2 regions of the Paenibacillus sp. FSL R7-0312 genome follow, and region 1 is predicted to be linked to the other one. Evidence: riboswitches for the same ligand, from Rfam matches in the RefSeq annotation. Region 1 holds a riboswitch; the other holds the start of a gene.

Region 1 (7,862 bases):
TATGATGCATAAACACCAGACTTTTAGCCATCCTAACATGATTAGTAAAACAGTATAACGGTACAGCGAAAGGAGAATGGATTATGCCAGACACCAGCAAACAACCCGTCAAAACCCTGCCTCCACAGGTACAGGACCAGCAGCCCGGAATTGAAAGCGAGATGAACCCGCTTCCGGAGTTTGAAACCTCGGCTTACAAGGCAGCAGGCAAGCTGCTGGGCAAGGCCGCGCTCATTACCGGAGGGGACAGCGGAATCGGTCGTGCCGTCGCCGTTCATTTTGCCAAAGAAGGGGCGGATGTAGTGATATCCTATCTGAATGAGCATGAAGATGCGGAAGAAACCAAACGCCAGGTGGAGCAGGAGGGGCGGAAGTGTATTCTGATCTCCGGTGATATCGGAGTTGAGGCCTTCTGTCAGGATCTGATTAATAAAACCATTGAGGGACTCGGCAAGCTGGACATCCTGATTAACAATGCGGCAGAGCAGCATCCGCAGGATAAGATTGAGGACATTACCGCCGAGCAGCTGGAGCGGACGTTCCGGACGAATATATTCTCCATGTTCTATCTGACCAAGGCAGCGATGCCCCATCTGAAAAAAGGCTCCACGATCATCAACACCACATCGATTACGGCGTACCGTGGCAGCCCGCAGCTGCTGGACTATTCGTCCACCAAAGGAGCGATTCTCAGCTTCACCCGCTCCCTGTCGATGAATCTGGCGGACAAAGGTATCCGCGTGAACGCGGTAGCACCGGGACCGATCTGGACGCCGCTGATTCCGTCTACGTTTGACGCGAAGAAGGTTAGTGAATTCGGCGGCACCCAGCCGATGAAGCGTCCGGGACAGCCGGAAGAGCTGGCGCCGGCCTATGTATATCTGGCTTCTGACGATTCCTCTTATGTGAGCGGTCAGGTCATGCATGTGAACGGTGGCGAGATCGTTAACGGCTGACCATGGGCACTGCTTTGTAAGCCGGATAAGTTTATACAGGTTTAAGGCATCAAAGGTTCAAACAGATGAAAAGTCAGCCGGAAGGCTGGCTTTTTTGCCGCTTAAACCTGCTGGATTTAATAACTGAATCTATTAAAGAATAGCTCTTACAGGAATAATATGCTAATATACAAACTGCAAGAACAATAGAATATGAACGATCACTAGGGGTGCCGCAAGGCTGAGACGAACATATCTGTTCGGACCCTTTGAACCTGATCTGGTTTATACCAGCGTAGGGAAGTGGAGAATGAATAATGCAGCGGGGGTAACGGCTTACCCGGTATTCCTGCTTATATTCCGGACTGCTTCCTGATACAGGGGGCGGTCTTTTTGTATTTTCCGGAATGCCGTATAGAGGGGGAGGTGAAGGTGTTGAAAGAAATCCATTTGATCTCGGACGGGAGGCTGAATCCGGAGCAGTATGCCAAACTGGCTGCTGCTGTACATCCCATGGTGGATTATATCCATCTCCGGGAAAAAGCTCTGTCCGCACAGGAGCTTCTGGCTGCCGCAGAGCGGTTGCTGCAAGCGGGGGTTCCGCCCTCTAAGCTGGTCATTAATGACCGGATAGATGTGGCTTTGGCAGCAGGGGCAGCCGGCGTCCAATTGGCCTGGCACAGTCTGCCGCCTGCCGGGGCGCGCGGCATTGCCCCGGGCCTGCGGCTGGGCAGGTCGGTGCATTCCCAGGAGGAAGCGGCACGCGCTGGACGGCAGGGAGCGGACTTCTGTCTGTATGGACATGTATTCCCCACGGCCTGCAAGCCCGGACAGCGGGAACGGGGCCTGGCGCAGTTGGAAGTGGCCGTCCGCTGCAGCAGTATACCGTTGATTGCCATCGGAGGCATCACACCGGGCAATACCAGGTCAGTTCTGTCAAAGGGTGCTGCCGGAATAGCCGTAATGTCCGGGATATGCGGAGCGACGGACCCTGCTGGCGCCGCTGAGGCCTACAGATCATCCGTTCAGGCCGCAGCGTGTGCTGAAGTCCTGAATGAAGCCCCCGCACCGGGCAAAGGAGGTGAACAGGAATGAATTTGACTGTTAACGGACGCAGCGGAAGGTATGAAGAGAGCTGCCGGACTCTGGCTGATCTTCTGGCCCGCCCGGAGTGGACCGGGAAGCTGGTTATTGTGGAGCTGAATGGTGAGATTGTCGGCAGGGATGCTTATGGAGATACCTTTCTGGATGAGGGGGACCATGTTGAACTGGTTCATTTTGTCGGCGGAGGCTAGGCGGGCCTTGCACGCGCAGCAGACGGAACAATGCAGATACGTAATTTAGCTTAAGGCAGTGACTTATCACAGGAGGCGATATGATGCAAGATCCATTGGTAATTGGAGGAGTTACTATAACGAGCAGACTGTTCATCGGGACCGGAAAATACAGCCGCAACACCCTTATTCCCGAAGTGATTGCCCGCTCGGGATCACAGGTTATTACGGTTGCCCTGCGCCGGGTAGATCCGGAGAGCAAGGAGAATATCATCAGCCATATTCCTTCCCACATGACCCTGCTGCCCAATACCTCTGGTGCACGCACCGCAGAGGAAGCGGTACGCATTGCCAGGCTGGCAAGGTCAGCGGGGCTGGGAGACTGGGTGAAGATTGAGGTTATCAATGATCAGAAATATCTGCTGCCTGATAATACCGAGACGATCAGAGCCACGGAAATCTTAGCTGCTGAGGGTTTCGTTGTTCTGCCCTACATGAGTCCTGATCTGTCAGCCGCACTCCGGCTGAAGGCGGCCGGAGCTGCAGCCGTCATGCCGCTGGGAGCGCCAATCGGCTCTAACCGCGGGCTGCAGACCAAGGAGCTGATCCGGATTCTGATATCAGAAACGGGTCTGCCCATCATCGTGGATGCTGGTATTGGCAGACCCTCCGAAGCTGCTGAGGCGATGGAAATGGGCGCAGCCGCTGTGCTGCTGAACACGGCAATTGCCACCGCCCGGGACCCGCAGCTGATGGCGGAGGCATTCCGCGAAGCGGTGTCGGCGGGGCGGAAGGCCTATCTGGCCGGGCTGGGTCCGGTGGAAGAGACAGCCGCAGCTTCTTCGCCGCTGACCGGATTTCTGGCCTGACTGATGCTGTTTAAGAAGAGGGAGGAAGGACATGAGCTTTTATGATAGGCTGAACCGGATGGACAAGCATTCCTATGAGGGGGTATGGAAGCAGTATACTGCGCTCGATGTGAAGCGGGCACTTCGTCTGGAGCAGTTGGACGAGGACGGGCTGATGGCATTGCTGTCACCGGCAGCAGAGCCTTACCTGGAAGAGATGGCGCAGAAGGCGCATAGACTGACACGTGCTCAATTCGGTCATGTGATGCAGCTGTTTACACCGATGTATGTGGCTGATTTCTGCGTCAACCATTGTACCTACTGCAGCTTTAGCTCTATCTATGATTTTCCGCGCAAAAAACTGACACTGGAGGAGGTCCGGCGGGAAGCGGAAACGATCGCAGCCACAGGGCTGCGCCACATTCTGATTCTGACCGGAGAATCCCGGAATCAAAGTCCGGCCAATTACGTGAAAGACTGCGTGGAGGTGCTCCGCGGCTATTTCTCTTCAGTCAGCATTGAAGTGAATCCGCTCACTACCAAAGAATACGCTGACCTCAGACAGGCAGGAGTAGACGGTCTGACGCTGTATCAGGAGGTCTATCATCAGGAAACCTACCGCAAGCTGCATGTGAAGGGCCCCAAGCGGGTGTACCGCAACCGTCTGGATGCGCCCGAGCGCGGCTGCCTGGCCGGATTCCGCTCGGTAAATATCGGAGCCCTGCTGGGAATGTACGAATGGCGTCAGGAGGCTCTCGCGACTGCACTGCACGCCAGGTATTTGCAGGACAAGTATCCGGAGTGCGAAATCGGTTTGTCCATTCCCCGTTTTCGGCCGTACCTGGGGGAATTTAATCCAGAGAGTGATGTAACCGACCGTGCACTGGTGCAGATTATACTGGCCTACCGCCTGTTTCTGCCGCGTTCCGGTATTTCACTGTCCACGCGGGAGCCGGCAGCCCTGCGCGATCATCTGGTCCATCTCGGCATCACCAAGATGTCTGCAGGGGTATCCACCGAAGTAGGCGGACATTCCCTGGAAGGCGGGACTCCGCAGTTTGAAATCTCGGACAACCGCAGCGTGCATGAGATTAAGGAGATGCTAGAGACAAAAGGGCTGCAGCCGGTGTTCAAGGACTGGGACATCCTGGATGAGCCTTTAGCCATGCCTTAACTGGATGCAAATAACCCGCCTCACGGCGGGTTATTTGCATTGTTGGGCGAAGCGGTCCGTACGATGCTGCATTCTTCAAGCGGCCGCACGGTCTCCGGCTAGTCGGCTGGCTTCTCCGGGCGCATTCTTGAAGACAGCTCGTCCAGCGACAGCTCAAACCCCGGAGCCATATGAGTTAGGAAATACTCCAACTCCGGCAGGGCAAGCCCGTGCAGCTTCGCGCCTGTCTGCTCCCGGGCGGCCGCGAATTCGCGGTTGCCTGCGGCGGTTTCCCAGACGCATTTCAGATATGCGTCGAGCACATCCGCCGCCTTGACGTAGCGCAGCAGTCCGGCATCCTCAGAGCCGGGCGGGCTGTCCTGCGGCTGCAGGAGCGGCGCATAGACTGCGCTCAGCTCCGGCGGGATCATCGCCGCGAGGCGTTCAGCGGCGACCCGCTCCATCTCGCGGAAGCTGGACAGCAGCCGCGGGTTGTTATGCTTCACCGGCGTGGCGATGTCGCCGGTGAATACCTCGGTGGCGTCGTGGAACAACGCCATTGTGGATGCGCGGTCGGCGTTCAGCGACCGGCCGAAGTGGACATTGCCGATGGTGCACAGCATGTGCGCCAGCAGGGCCACCTGGAACGAATGCTGCGCCACGTTCTCCGGGGCGGTGCTGCGCATGAGGCTCCAGCGCTGGATATATTGCAGCCGGTAGAGATAGGCAGAGAAATGGTAGTTCAATTTTTAAGTAACCCCTTTCATGAGCGGCTTAATATGATATGATAATAACTAATTGTAACAGAGTTAGGGCAGCTTGAAACAGATGGAGAGGAGACTGAATGAAGATGCAGCATTTTGAAGACAGCATTTATAATCTGATCGTAGAGACCTCCACGAATTTGCCGGGTGATGTACGCCGGGCGGTTGCTAAAGGGCGTGCGCTGGAAGACCGGGCGACCCGTTCCGGACTGGCACTGACCACGATTGCCCAGAATATCGGCATGGCCGAGCTCCAGGTATCGCCGATTTGCCAGGATACAGGGATGCCGACTTTTATAATTCATACGCCGGTTGGCGTGAATCAGATAGAGATGAAGAAGGATATTCATAGCGCGATAATCCGGGCGACGAAGAACGGCAAGCTGCGGCCCAATTCCGTAGATTCCCTTACAGGCGAGAACAGCGGGGACAATCTGGGTCCAGGCACGCCGGTGATTCATTTCGAGCAGTGGGAAGAGGAAGGCATTGATGTAAGGCTCATTCTGAAGGGCGGCGGCTGCGAGAATAAGAATATTCAGTACAGTCTCCCGGCAGAGCTGGAGGGTCTGGGCAAAGCCGGACGAGATCTAGACGGCATTCGCAAATGTATTCTTCATTCGGTCTATCAGGCGCAGGGCCAGGGCTGCAGTGCAGGTTTCATTGGCGTAGGCATCGGCGGTGACCGTACAACGGGTTATGAGCTGGCGAAGAAGCAGCTGTTCCGCAAGGTCGAGGATGTGAATCCCACCCAAGATCTGGGCAAGCTGGAAGATTACATCATGGAGAATGCCAACAAGCTCGGGATCGGCACGATGGGCTTCGGCGGTGAAGTTACGCTGTTAGGCTGCAAAATCGGAGTTATGAACCGTCTGCCGGCGAGCTTCTTTGTCTCGGTAGCTTATAATTGCTGGGCCTTCCGCCGTCAGGGGATACTGGTGAATCCGGCAACCGGGGACATTAAGGAATGGCTCTATGAGAGCGGCACAGGTATTTCTGTTGATGGGGAAGAGGCTTTAGTGCAAGTAGCTGAACCGGTAGCGGTCTCTGCTGCTGATGGTGTTTCGCAGGGCATGATTCCAGAGGATGCAACGATTCCTGCGGCTCCGGCTATCTTGTCAGGAACTGGGGAAGCTGCTTCTGATGCTGTTGTCCCCGGTAACGGCAAGGAAATCGAACCTGCTGCCGCATCGGGTGGTTCGCGCGAAATCCGCCTGACCACACCGATCAGCGAGGAGGATATCCGCAGCCTGCGCGTTGGTGATGTAGTTATTCTCTCCGGCGAGATGCACACCGGCCGCGATGCCCTGCACAAATATCTGATGGATCACGACGCCCCCGTGGACTTGAACGGTGCGGTCATCTATCACTGTGGCCCGGTCATGCTGAAGGATGAGGAGGGCTGGCATGTGAAGGCTGCAGGTCCGACCACCAGCATCCGCGAGGAGCCTTATCAAGGCGATATCATTAAGAAATTCGGCATCCGTGCCGTAATCGGCAAAGGCGGGATGGGCCCGAAAACGTTGAAGGCATTAGGCGAACACGGCGGCGTCTATCTCAACGCCATTGGCGGTGCGGCCCAGTACTATGCAGAATGCATTAAGAAGGTTAACGCGGTTGATTTCATGGAGTTCGGAATTCCGGAGGCCATGTGGCATCTGCAGGTGGACGGATTCGCTGCAATCGTCACCATGGATGCGCATGGCAACAGCCTGCATGCCGATGTGGAGAAGGATTCCGCGGCCAAGCTGGCCCAGTTCCGGGAGCCGGTATTTAAATAAACAGCTTAGCAATCTCCCTGTGACAGTGATTTGTTGGATGATATGAATCAAATAGTATATTTATTCAGTGATAGTGAGACCTCTTTCGTTTGGTTGAAAGAGGTCTTTTTGCGGTGCTGTCTATGAAAAAAATCGAAACCGGTACCTGTTCCAGAGGATCATGCTGCTCGCTGATGCTAAACGGGGAATTTTTTGCGTATTGCAGAGTCGTTATCCTATATGGGATACGGGTTCTGAGAAAGAACAATTTATAAGTCTTGACAGCGTATACAAGTCCATGTTAATTTTTAGTGGGGAAACCGGTTTCCCTGAAGTGAGTAAGATGAGGCTCTAGACGGTAGCTTGTTCTTTTTGTTAGAAAGTGTTGTGCATACGCATTTATGAGAGGGAGATGAAGAATGAAACGTAAACATTGGCTTATCCCCGTCCTTATCACATCTATGGTTCTTTCGATCACGATGAATTTATTTGTTCTGCCTCCAGTTAAGGTTGAAGCGGCCAGTATCGGCACGGTTACAGAGAATGACACGATTTATCAGATTATGGTTGACCGTTTCAATGACGGAGACTCCTCCAATAATGCCACAGGAGCCGCCATCCGCTATGGGGAGACCTCTGAAGAGGATTTCCGCTATATGAAGGGTGGAGACTGGCAGGGAGTTATCAATAAGCTCCCCTATATTCATAATATGGGCTATACGGCGATCTGGATCTCTCCGGTTGCCGAACCGCAGATGACTAACCGGGAGAATAACGGAACAGGGAAGAACACAGCTTACCACGGATACAATGTCAAAGACCCTAATGCGGCCAACCCTTATTTCGGTACAAAAGAGAAGCTTAAAGAGCTGGTTGATTCAGCGCATGCGCTCGGAATCAAGGTCATCATCGACGTGGTTCCGAACCATATCGGCGATTATATGCTGGGAACCCAGGCTTATTATGATATCCCGGCATTGCAGCCGGTAGCCCCTTTCAATAATCCGGCCTGGTATCACCATAACGGGGATATCAACTGGTCGCTGGCAGACGGACGATATGATCAGTGGGCCCAGGATTATTTGGAGAATCACGATCTGGGCGGACTGGATGATATCGACTTCGATGTTC
Region 2 (7,862 bases), 5.7 Mb from region 1:
GGGAAACGGCATGATCAGCATCGTAATTGCCGAGGATCAGCGGCTACTGCGCGGAGCGATGGCTTCACTGCTCGATTTGGAGGATGATATCGAGGTTGCCGGGGAAGCCGGAGACGGGGCAGAGGCACTGGCCCTGATTGAACGCCTTCAGCCGGATGTATGTCTGATGGATATTGAGATGCCGCTGATGAGCGGTCTGGAGGTTGCGGAGATCCTGAAATCGCGGGGCTGTGCCACCAAAATCATCATCCTGACGACCTTCGCCCGCCCCGGTTATTTCGAGCGGGGCGTGAAGGCCGGGATTCAGGGCTACCTGCTGAAGGATGAGCCGGTGGACAAGCTGGCGGAGGCGATCCGCCGGGTGATGGGCGGGCACCGGGAGGTGTCCCCCGAGCTGGTCTTCGGCAGCCTGCGGGAAGAGAACCCGCTGTCGGACCGGGAGCGGGAGATTCTGAAGCTGGCCGGCGCGGGCCGGAGTGCCGGGGAGATCGCCTCGGCGCTGCATCTATCCTACGGCACCGTCCGCAATTACATCTCGGAGATTCTCGGCAAGCTGGAAGTGAAGAGCCGGATTGAGGCGGTGCGGCTGGCTGAGGAGAAGGGCTGGATGTAGGGCGGGTACTTGATGAATTGAGCTTCTTAAGCTCACATGGAATAGGCATTATGTTGTACGAAGTGCAACTCTGTTCACCGTTAATAGGGTGTTTGAGAGAATTGTTGTACGGAATACAGCAATTCTCCCGCTATGCCGCTTGGAGAAGGAGAAATGCTGCCTTTTGTACAACAATCTTGAATCAGGGGCCGGGATAAGGAGGGGAATGTTGTATTTAGTGCAGGATTTCTCCGGAATTCCGGAAAATGCGCCCCCCACCGCAAACGGCAGGTTCATCGTGAAATGTGAATAGCTAGGTTCAGCATATATGGGCCGAATAGCGGCGACTCCGTCAAAGGCTCTTGGCCTGCTCCTCGCGCATCCACACCGAGAGCTGGCGCTTAAGCTGCAGGAACTCTGGTGCATCGGTGATTTCATCGCGGCGCGGACGCGGGAACGGTACATCGACGGTGTGCAGGACGGAGCCGGGACGTCCGGAGAAGACATAGATGCGGCTGGAGAGCAGCAGCGCTTCTTCGATGTTGTGGGTGATGAACAGCACGGAGCGGCGGTTCTCTTCCCACAGCTCCAGCAGCCAGCGCTGCATCTGCTCGCGCGTCAGCGCATCGAGTGCGCTGAACGGCTCGTCCAGCAGCATCAGCTCCTGCGGAGCGAGCATGGCCCGCAGGAAGGCGGCCCGCTGCTGCATGCCGCCGGACAGCATATGCGGATAAGCGCGCTCGAATCCGCCCAGGCCGACCTTGGCCAGCCAGTGGCGCGCGGCTTCGCGGGCCTGCGGCTGAGGCGCGCCCTGCAGCTCGGCGCCGAGCAGGACGTTGTCCTCTATGCTCCGCCACGGGAACAGCGCGGGCTGCTGCGGCATATAGCTGATCTTGCCGCGCTGCCCGGTAACCGGGACGCCGTCCATGCTGACGGTTCCGGCATCCGGCAGCGTCAGGCCGCCGATAATATGGAACAGGGTGCTTTTGCCGCAGCCGGAAGGGCCGACAATGGAGACGAATTCCTGCGGCGCTACCGTCAGCGACACCTGATCCAGCACATGCGTCTCCCGGCGGCGGTGCGTGAACGACTTGGAGACGCTGCTGACTTCAAGCGCAGGCGGTGCGCTTTTGGCCTCGTCAAGGCTGCTGCCGGGGACGTCCTTCTTGAGCTGTACGGTATTCGTGAGTGGAGACACTTCGGTCAGCTCCTTCTGTATAGAAATCTTTGTACTTAAGCTTTATCTCTAACGTTCTCAGTATAGCGGTGTGTTGTTACCCTATGCGCGTTAAGCTTCCTTGCGCGGCTTCCAGCGCACGAGCCACCGCTCCAGCAGGGCAATCAGCGCGAACAGCACCAGACTCAGCAGCACAATAATGACAATGGCCACGAACATCCGGTCCGTGCGGTAAGAGGCCTTTTGCAGCAGCATATAATAGCCGATCCCTTTGTCCGCGCCGATCCACTCGGCAACCACTGCGCCCATGACGGCATAGGTCGCGGAGATTTTGAGCCCTGAGAACAGGGAGGGCAGGGAGCCGGGAAGCTCCAGCTTGGTGAAGATCTGCCAGTTGCTTGCGCCGGCCATTTTCATATAGTTCAACATTACCCGGTCGCTTTGCGCCAGCCCGCCCATGGCCGCTACAGCAACTGGGAAGAAGCAGACGAGGGTGATCAGGACGATTTTGGGCAGCAGGCCGAAGCCGAACCAGATAATCAGCAGCGGTCCAAGGGCAATGGAGGGCACATTCTGGCTGAGGATCAGCAGCGGATAGAGTGCTCTTTTGAGCCAGGGCAGCAGATGGAGCAGCAGGGCGACAATGAGGCCGATGCCGGTGCCGACCGGGAAGCCGATCAGGGTCAGGCGCAGCGTTGCGGCCGTATGCGCCCAGATCCCGGAGGCGTTGCCGCGTGATTCACGCGCGATATCGGACGGGCTCGGCAGCTGCCAGGCCGGGATATGGAACACCGATACCGCAATTTGCCATGCGCCCAGAAAAAAGATGACCGCCACAAGGGGCGGCCAGATTTGTCTCCAGGTGCTTCTCACGGCCGGTATTTCTCCGTCAGCTTGTCCATGCTAATACCGCTGGGATTATGGGCGATCTTGATCTGGGAGATCACGCTCGGGCTGCCGGAGGCAATCAGTGCCTCATGCATCTGACGTACAACTTCCAGCAGCTCCGTGAGCTCGCCTTCCATGGTAGTATCAAGCGGATTCACCTGGTGCTTGACCCCCGACTTCTGAATTACCTCAATCGCAGTGTCCACGTAAGGGATCGAATCCTCATTGTTTGGAGTCTTGGGAATTACCTGAATGCTAAGCAGTGTATTAGCCATTTATTATTCATTCCTCTCATGTAAGTTAGGGTCAGTATTATTCCACCCGGTGTTTACTGGCCTTCCGGCAAAAATTCATTCGTAAATGTACTTGCGGCATCCAGCGGTTTGTCCAGCAGCTTCAGGCCGTACATCCACTCTGCGTAATTCTGCCAGATTTCAAGCTTCTGCTCCCCCCAGCGGGCGGCATCGTCCTTGTATTTCGGGCTGAGCCATTTCTGGCTGGCCAGCACCAGCTCGGGATCAAGATCAGGCACTGCATCGGACAGGACTGTGGCCGCCTCTTCCGGATGATCGATCGCGTATTGATATCCTTTCGACGTAGCTTTGAGGAAAGCCTTCACCACTTCCGGATGCTCGGCAATTTCCTTCTCACTGGTGGTCAGCACCGGTGTGTAGTAATCCAGCTGCGGCGCATAATCCTTCAGGTACAGCATATCCAGCGGCTCGCCGCGCAGTTCGGCTTCGATCCCGGTCCAGGCGTAGAAGATCCAGGCAAAGTCGATATCGCGTTTCACCGCAGTGAAGAAGTCGGCTTCACCAATGTTTACCAGCTTCACTTTTTTGACATCTCCGCCTTCCGGATCCATGATCGCTTTCATGGCCGCTTCTTCCGCAGGAGAGCCCCAGCCTCCGTAGGTTTTGCCTTCGAAGTCTTTCGGCGTCTTAATATTGCGGTCCTTCGGAGCGGCAAAGCCGGAGGTATTATGCTGAATGATAGCGGCGATAGATACGAGCGGCACATCCTGCAGGCGGGCCAGGGTGAGCGCCTCCTGTGCACTGATGCCAAACTGGGCTTCACCGGAAGTAACCATCGTGTCAGACCCGGCAGCGCCAGGCTGCACAATCTCTACATCCAGACCTTCCTCAGCGTAATACCCCAGCTCCTTGGCGGCATACAGGCCGGTGTGATTCGTGTTCGGCGTCCAGTCCAGCGCAATCTTAACCGGGGTAAGCTCTATAGGCGCGTCGGTGGTACTGGCGGCTGCGGTTGCTTCAGGTGTAGCGGTGCTGCTCCCGGCGGCAGGTGTGCTGCCTCCGGCATTTCCTGCGTTACTGTTTCCGCCCCCGCATCCGGCTATCGCAATAACCAGCATAGAGCTGAGCAGCAGCGGTAATACTTTTTTGACTCCCATTTCTCTTCTCTCTCCTTCCAGCAATCCCTAGTCTTCCAAAATTCAGAGTAACCCATACCAAAAAGCGCCCCGGAGACCGGGACGCCAGTTACTTGCGCAAGGTGAGCTCAACTTCAGGCCTATGAAGGGGCTCGGGGTTGAATGAAGATTCCTACGCTGGCATTATCCAGATCAGGTATAAGGGTCAGTATCTTGTGGGATACAATCTCAGCCGGCCAATTCCAGCACCCCTGGTTCTATGAAGTTCACGGGTATTGCTATGTTCTTACGGTGTATTATAGACGCCAGCTTCCTGGTTGTCCAGCCTCCCCCTCAATCCCTATCATAGAACCGCTTCTTACGGCGGCTGCGTATTCCGTTCCACACCTCTCTCAGCGTCAGGCCCAGACTGACTGCGATCCCGGAGAAGGTGAGGAACAGCGCCAGGTACTCAAACGCAGAGTACTCCAGCATTTTGCTCCAATCGATCGGTGCCTTCAAGTCCTCAATGACCTGATTCATCCCGTAAATCCCGCTTATTACCGTAAATACAGTCAGGACCATCAGCAGCGTATCCCGGCGTTTGGCCTGGAATTTATCCTGATACTGGAACAGGTCATTCAAGGTCATCTTCACTTCATCGAACAGGGCGTCGTTGCCGTAAACCTTGCGCAGCTGGAAGAAGATCTCCCGTCCCTGCGACTGCGAAATCAGCTCCAAAAAGTAGAATTTGGCCGAGAACTTATTAATCAGGAAGATCAGATTCTCGATCTCGTCATAATCGTGGTTGATGCGCAGCCGGGAATGCAGATTGGCCAGCTTCAGCAGCACGATTTTATGAAAAACACTCAGCAGAAGCCCATAATAATACTCCCCGTACATCTGGTTAATCAACGGGGTGGCGATGTCAGATTCGGCCCGGCTCAGGCAGCAGAAGGTCTGCTCATTGGTCATATAATAGGTGTCCGGCCCCCAGCGGCTGTAGCAATGTTCAGAGGTGTACTGCTCGATATATTCGGGATCGCTGGCACTGGTATAAGGCTTGCCCTCCATACTCAGCCCATCCAGCTGGGAGGCACGGTAGCGCAGCAGGGTACTGATCTCCTCCGATTCTTCTTCGCGGTTGAAGCCGTAGAAAGCCTGCACCAGCATCCGTTCGTCCACGAAAAAAGGCAAGGTCTCGAAATACGCGCCATCGATCTCCGCAGGGTCGAGAAACGGCTCCAGCCCGGCAATCAGATTCTTGAATACGAAATCCTCCACCTGGCCGAAAGACTTCTTATGACAATGGATAAAGGACTGCTTATCCTGGTAGGATACGTCCTCCAGTGTACGGAAGCGGTCGGCGAATTCCAGCGCAGTGCTGAAGGAGAGATGCTCTTCTTCAATAGCCGTTCTTATGGTCAGGAAGCCCAAATCAAACGGACAGAGGAACACATCCGTGGACAGCACGCGGAAATTTACGGATTGAAACGGCATTTCAAGCTGGCACTGCAGATTGTTCACCCGGGAAAAGCGGCGGAAGGAATCAGCATCCTTCTCACGCGGAAAGAGGACATGAGCGGCGAACGGCAGGTAGCTGCGCTCCATTCTCTCATGGGAGACGCAGTAGCCCTCCCCGTAATAGGCATGCTCAAGATCCTTGTTATCGAGAAAAAAACGCGTAAACCCGTCCTGCTGCAGACGCTGGGCCAGTTCTTGGTCCTGTCCGGCCTTGAGGGAGAAGGGGAAAATGAATTGCAGCAATGCAGTATGCAGCAGCGGTTCGGGTCTGTCGGAGTGCAGCTCAGCCATATACGGATTCCGTCCTTATTCACAGGATATTGATCTCTTGCTATATTACCCGATTTTCCAGGCAGCCACGCTAAGCAGGAATAATACGGCGGCAAAAGCGGCCAGAAGCCCTGAGGTCTGGGCCACCTGCATATGGTCCATGGACCAGCCGGTCAGCAGCGGCAGCACCGCGCCGCCGATTCCGCCCGAGGCGATCATGATGCTTGGCGTGGATTCCTCCGCACCGGGCAGCAGCTTGCTTGCGAAGACTAGGGCGATGGAGAAGATGCCGGACATGAACAGCCCGAGCAGCAGAATGACGGCGAATGCGGCAATCCGGTGCTCGGCGAACGGGAAAATAACCAGCAGCAGCAAAGCGGCGAAGCAGCTGAGGAGCACGTAGATGCGGTAGGAAATCCGCTCGGCAACCACACCGGCGAACAGTCTGCCCGCCGACATAGCCAGCCAGAAGAAGGTAACCGTCAGCGCTGCCGCAGCTTCGCTCATGCCCAGCTTGGCGATGAAGATCGCCGGCATGAAATTGACCAGACTCATCTCGGTACCTACATAGAGAAAGAAGAAGACGATGAACAGTCCAAGGAGTACCCACTGTTTGCCCTTGTACGGCAGGCGTCCGGATTTACCGGCAACGGATACTGTTCCGGGTGCTGTTGCGTCTGCGAAGGCAGCGGCAGCGGCAGTGCGTAAAGGCCGCTCATCCAGCACACCCTGGAGCGGACCGAAGCTGCTCTTCGCCCAGAAGAGCAGTGAAACCAGAGAAAAGGCGGCAACGATCAGGAAAGCCAGCCTCCAGCTGCCGGCGGCAATCAGCGGACTTGCGGCCAGCGGCATGAGCAGTGCGCCTACACCGAACAGCACCTCCAGCCTGCTCATAGCAATTGCTGTTCCTTCGGTGATTGCTGCGATAATAATCGTGCCGATGACGGCTTCGATCATGCCGAAGCCGAAGCCTGCGGCTACCGCAATCACGTACATCCAGCCCCAGGGCGGGAGGAAGGCATAGGCCGTTTCGGCGCAGAGCAGCATTCCGGTGGCGATCAGGATGCCGCCGCGTTTGCCGAAGCGGCGGTTCAGCAGCGGCGAGACCAGCACACCGGCGAGGAAGCCGCCGAACTGGCTGAAGATTAGCTCGCCTCCCGCACTGTAGCTGCGGTCATAATGCTGAAGCAGCACAGGCAGAATAGAGCCCAGTACCACATGGGCAAGCCCGATGACGAAATAGGAGAGACAGCCGATCCAGATTAATTTTTTCAAGGGGAGAGACTCCTTCTGGGTGAATTTATGAACATAATCCGGATTCATTATGAACCGAACGGGTACACTATAATAAGCACAGTTTTTATAATAAATCCAAACTGCGGATGTGAATATATAAACTTATGTTCACATGAATTCGAAAGGAGCTTTCTCGTCAATGGATAACAAAGAGCTGGAGAAAACGATCATACAGGCGCTGGATGACAACAAGTTCGGGTCCTTCGGCACGATAGAAGCCGGCAACAAACCTAAGGTGCGTTATATGGCGGTATTTCATGACGGATTGAACATTTATCTGGCTACGAACCGCAAGACCCATAAGGTAGAGGAGCTTAAGGATAATCCGAATGCTTGCCTGCTGCTGGGTTACGAGCAGGGTGGCGGCAAGGATGTGCTGGAGATTGAAGCCACAGTAGCTGTCACCAAAGATGAGGGTTTGCGTTCGAAAGTATGGAACACATCCTTGGAGCAATGGTTCAAGGGACCGGATGATCCCGACTATGTAATCCTGGAGCTATCTCCGACACGGATTGAATATATGGGTAAAAATAAGGAACACGGTGTATGGCAGGGAGCAGCTGCGGTATCCAAGTAAGTAAGCAACGGTACTGAAAGGACCCGGTCCATTATAATAATAGAGGCAATGTTTATGATCAGGCCTTTCCTGAGCCGTAGGGTTCGGGAAAGGCCTCGCCGTGTTGTGCAAATATAAGAAGTTACAGGTTTCACACGATAACTTATCCTTCTATTTCTCGCTGAAACGG

The links. A riboswitch is a leader RNA that binds a small molecule or an ion and turns the genes downstream of it on or off. The one in region 1 is predicted to bind thiamine pyrophosphate.
Region 2: it holds a riboswitch for thiamine pyrophosphate, as region 1 does, so the genes downstream of both, MKX70_RS03625 (ABC transporter substrate-binding protein) here and MKX70_RS28750 (thiamine phosphate synthase) in region 1, are expected to answer to the same signal.

What each region holds. Positions count from the first base shown of each region.
Region 1 covers NZ_JBBORE010000001.1:6,598,766-6,606,627, reverse strand. Annotated here, with positions in the region: gene MKX70_RS28755 (SDR family oxidoreductase) at 84-956, shown strand; TPP riboswitch at 1,152-1,254, shown strand; gene MKX70_RS28750 (thiamine phosphate synthase) at 1,368-2,030, shown strand; gene thiS (sulfur carrier protein ThiS) at 2,027-2,230, shown strand; gene MKX70_RS28740 (thiazole synthase) at 2,314-3,078, shown strand; gene thiH (2-iminoacetate synthase ThiH) at 3,110-4,231, shown strand; gene yfbR (5'-deoxynucleotidase) at 4,330-4,956, opposite strand; gene MKX70_RS28725 (fumarate hydratase) at 5,061-6,752, shown strand; gene MKX70_RS28720 (carbohydrate binding domain-containing protein) at 7,151-7,862, shown strand, end outside.
Region 2 covers NZ_JBBORE010000001.1:854,183-862,044, reverse strand. Annotated here, with positions in the region: gene MKX70_RS03650 (sensor histidine kinase) at 1-14, shown strand, start outside; gene MKX70_RS03645 (response regulator transcription factor) at 11-613, shown strand; gene MKX70_RS03640 (ABC transporter ATP-binding protein) at 945-1,790, opposite strand; gene MKX70_RS03635 (ABC transporter permease) at 1,881-2,642, opposite strand; gene MKX70_RS03630 (thiamine-binding protein) at 2,639-2,932, opposite strand; gene MKX70_RS03625 (ABC transporter substrate-binding protein) at 2,986-4,068, opposite strand; TPP riboswitch at 4,200-4,310, opposite strand; gene MKX70_RS03620 (hypothetical protein) at 4,381-5,841, opposite strand; gene MKX70_RS03615 (MFS transporter) at 5,887-7,095, opposite strand; gene MKX70_RS03610 (pyridoxamine 5'-phosphate oxidase family protein) at 7,256-7,693, shown strand.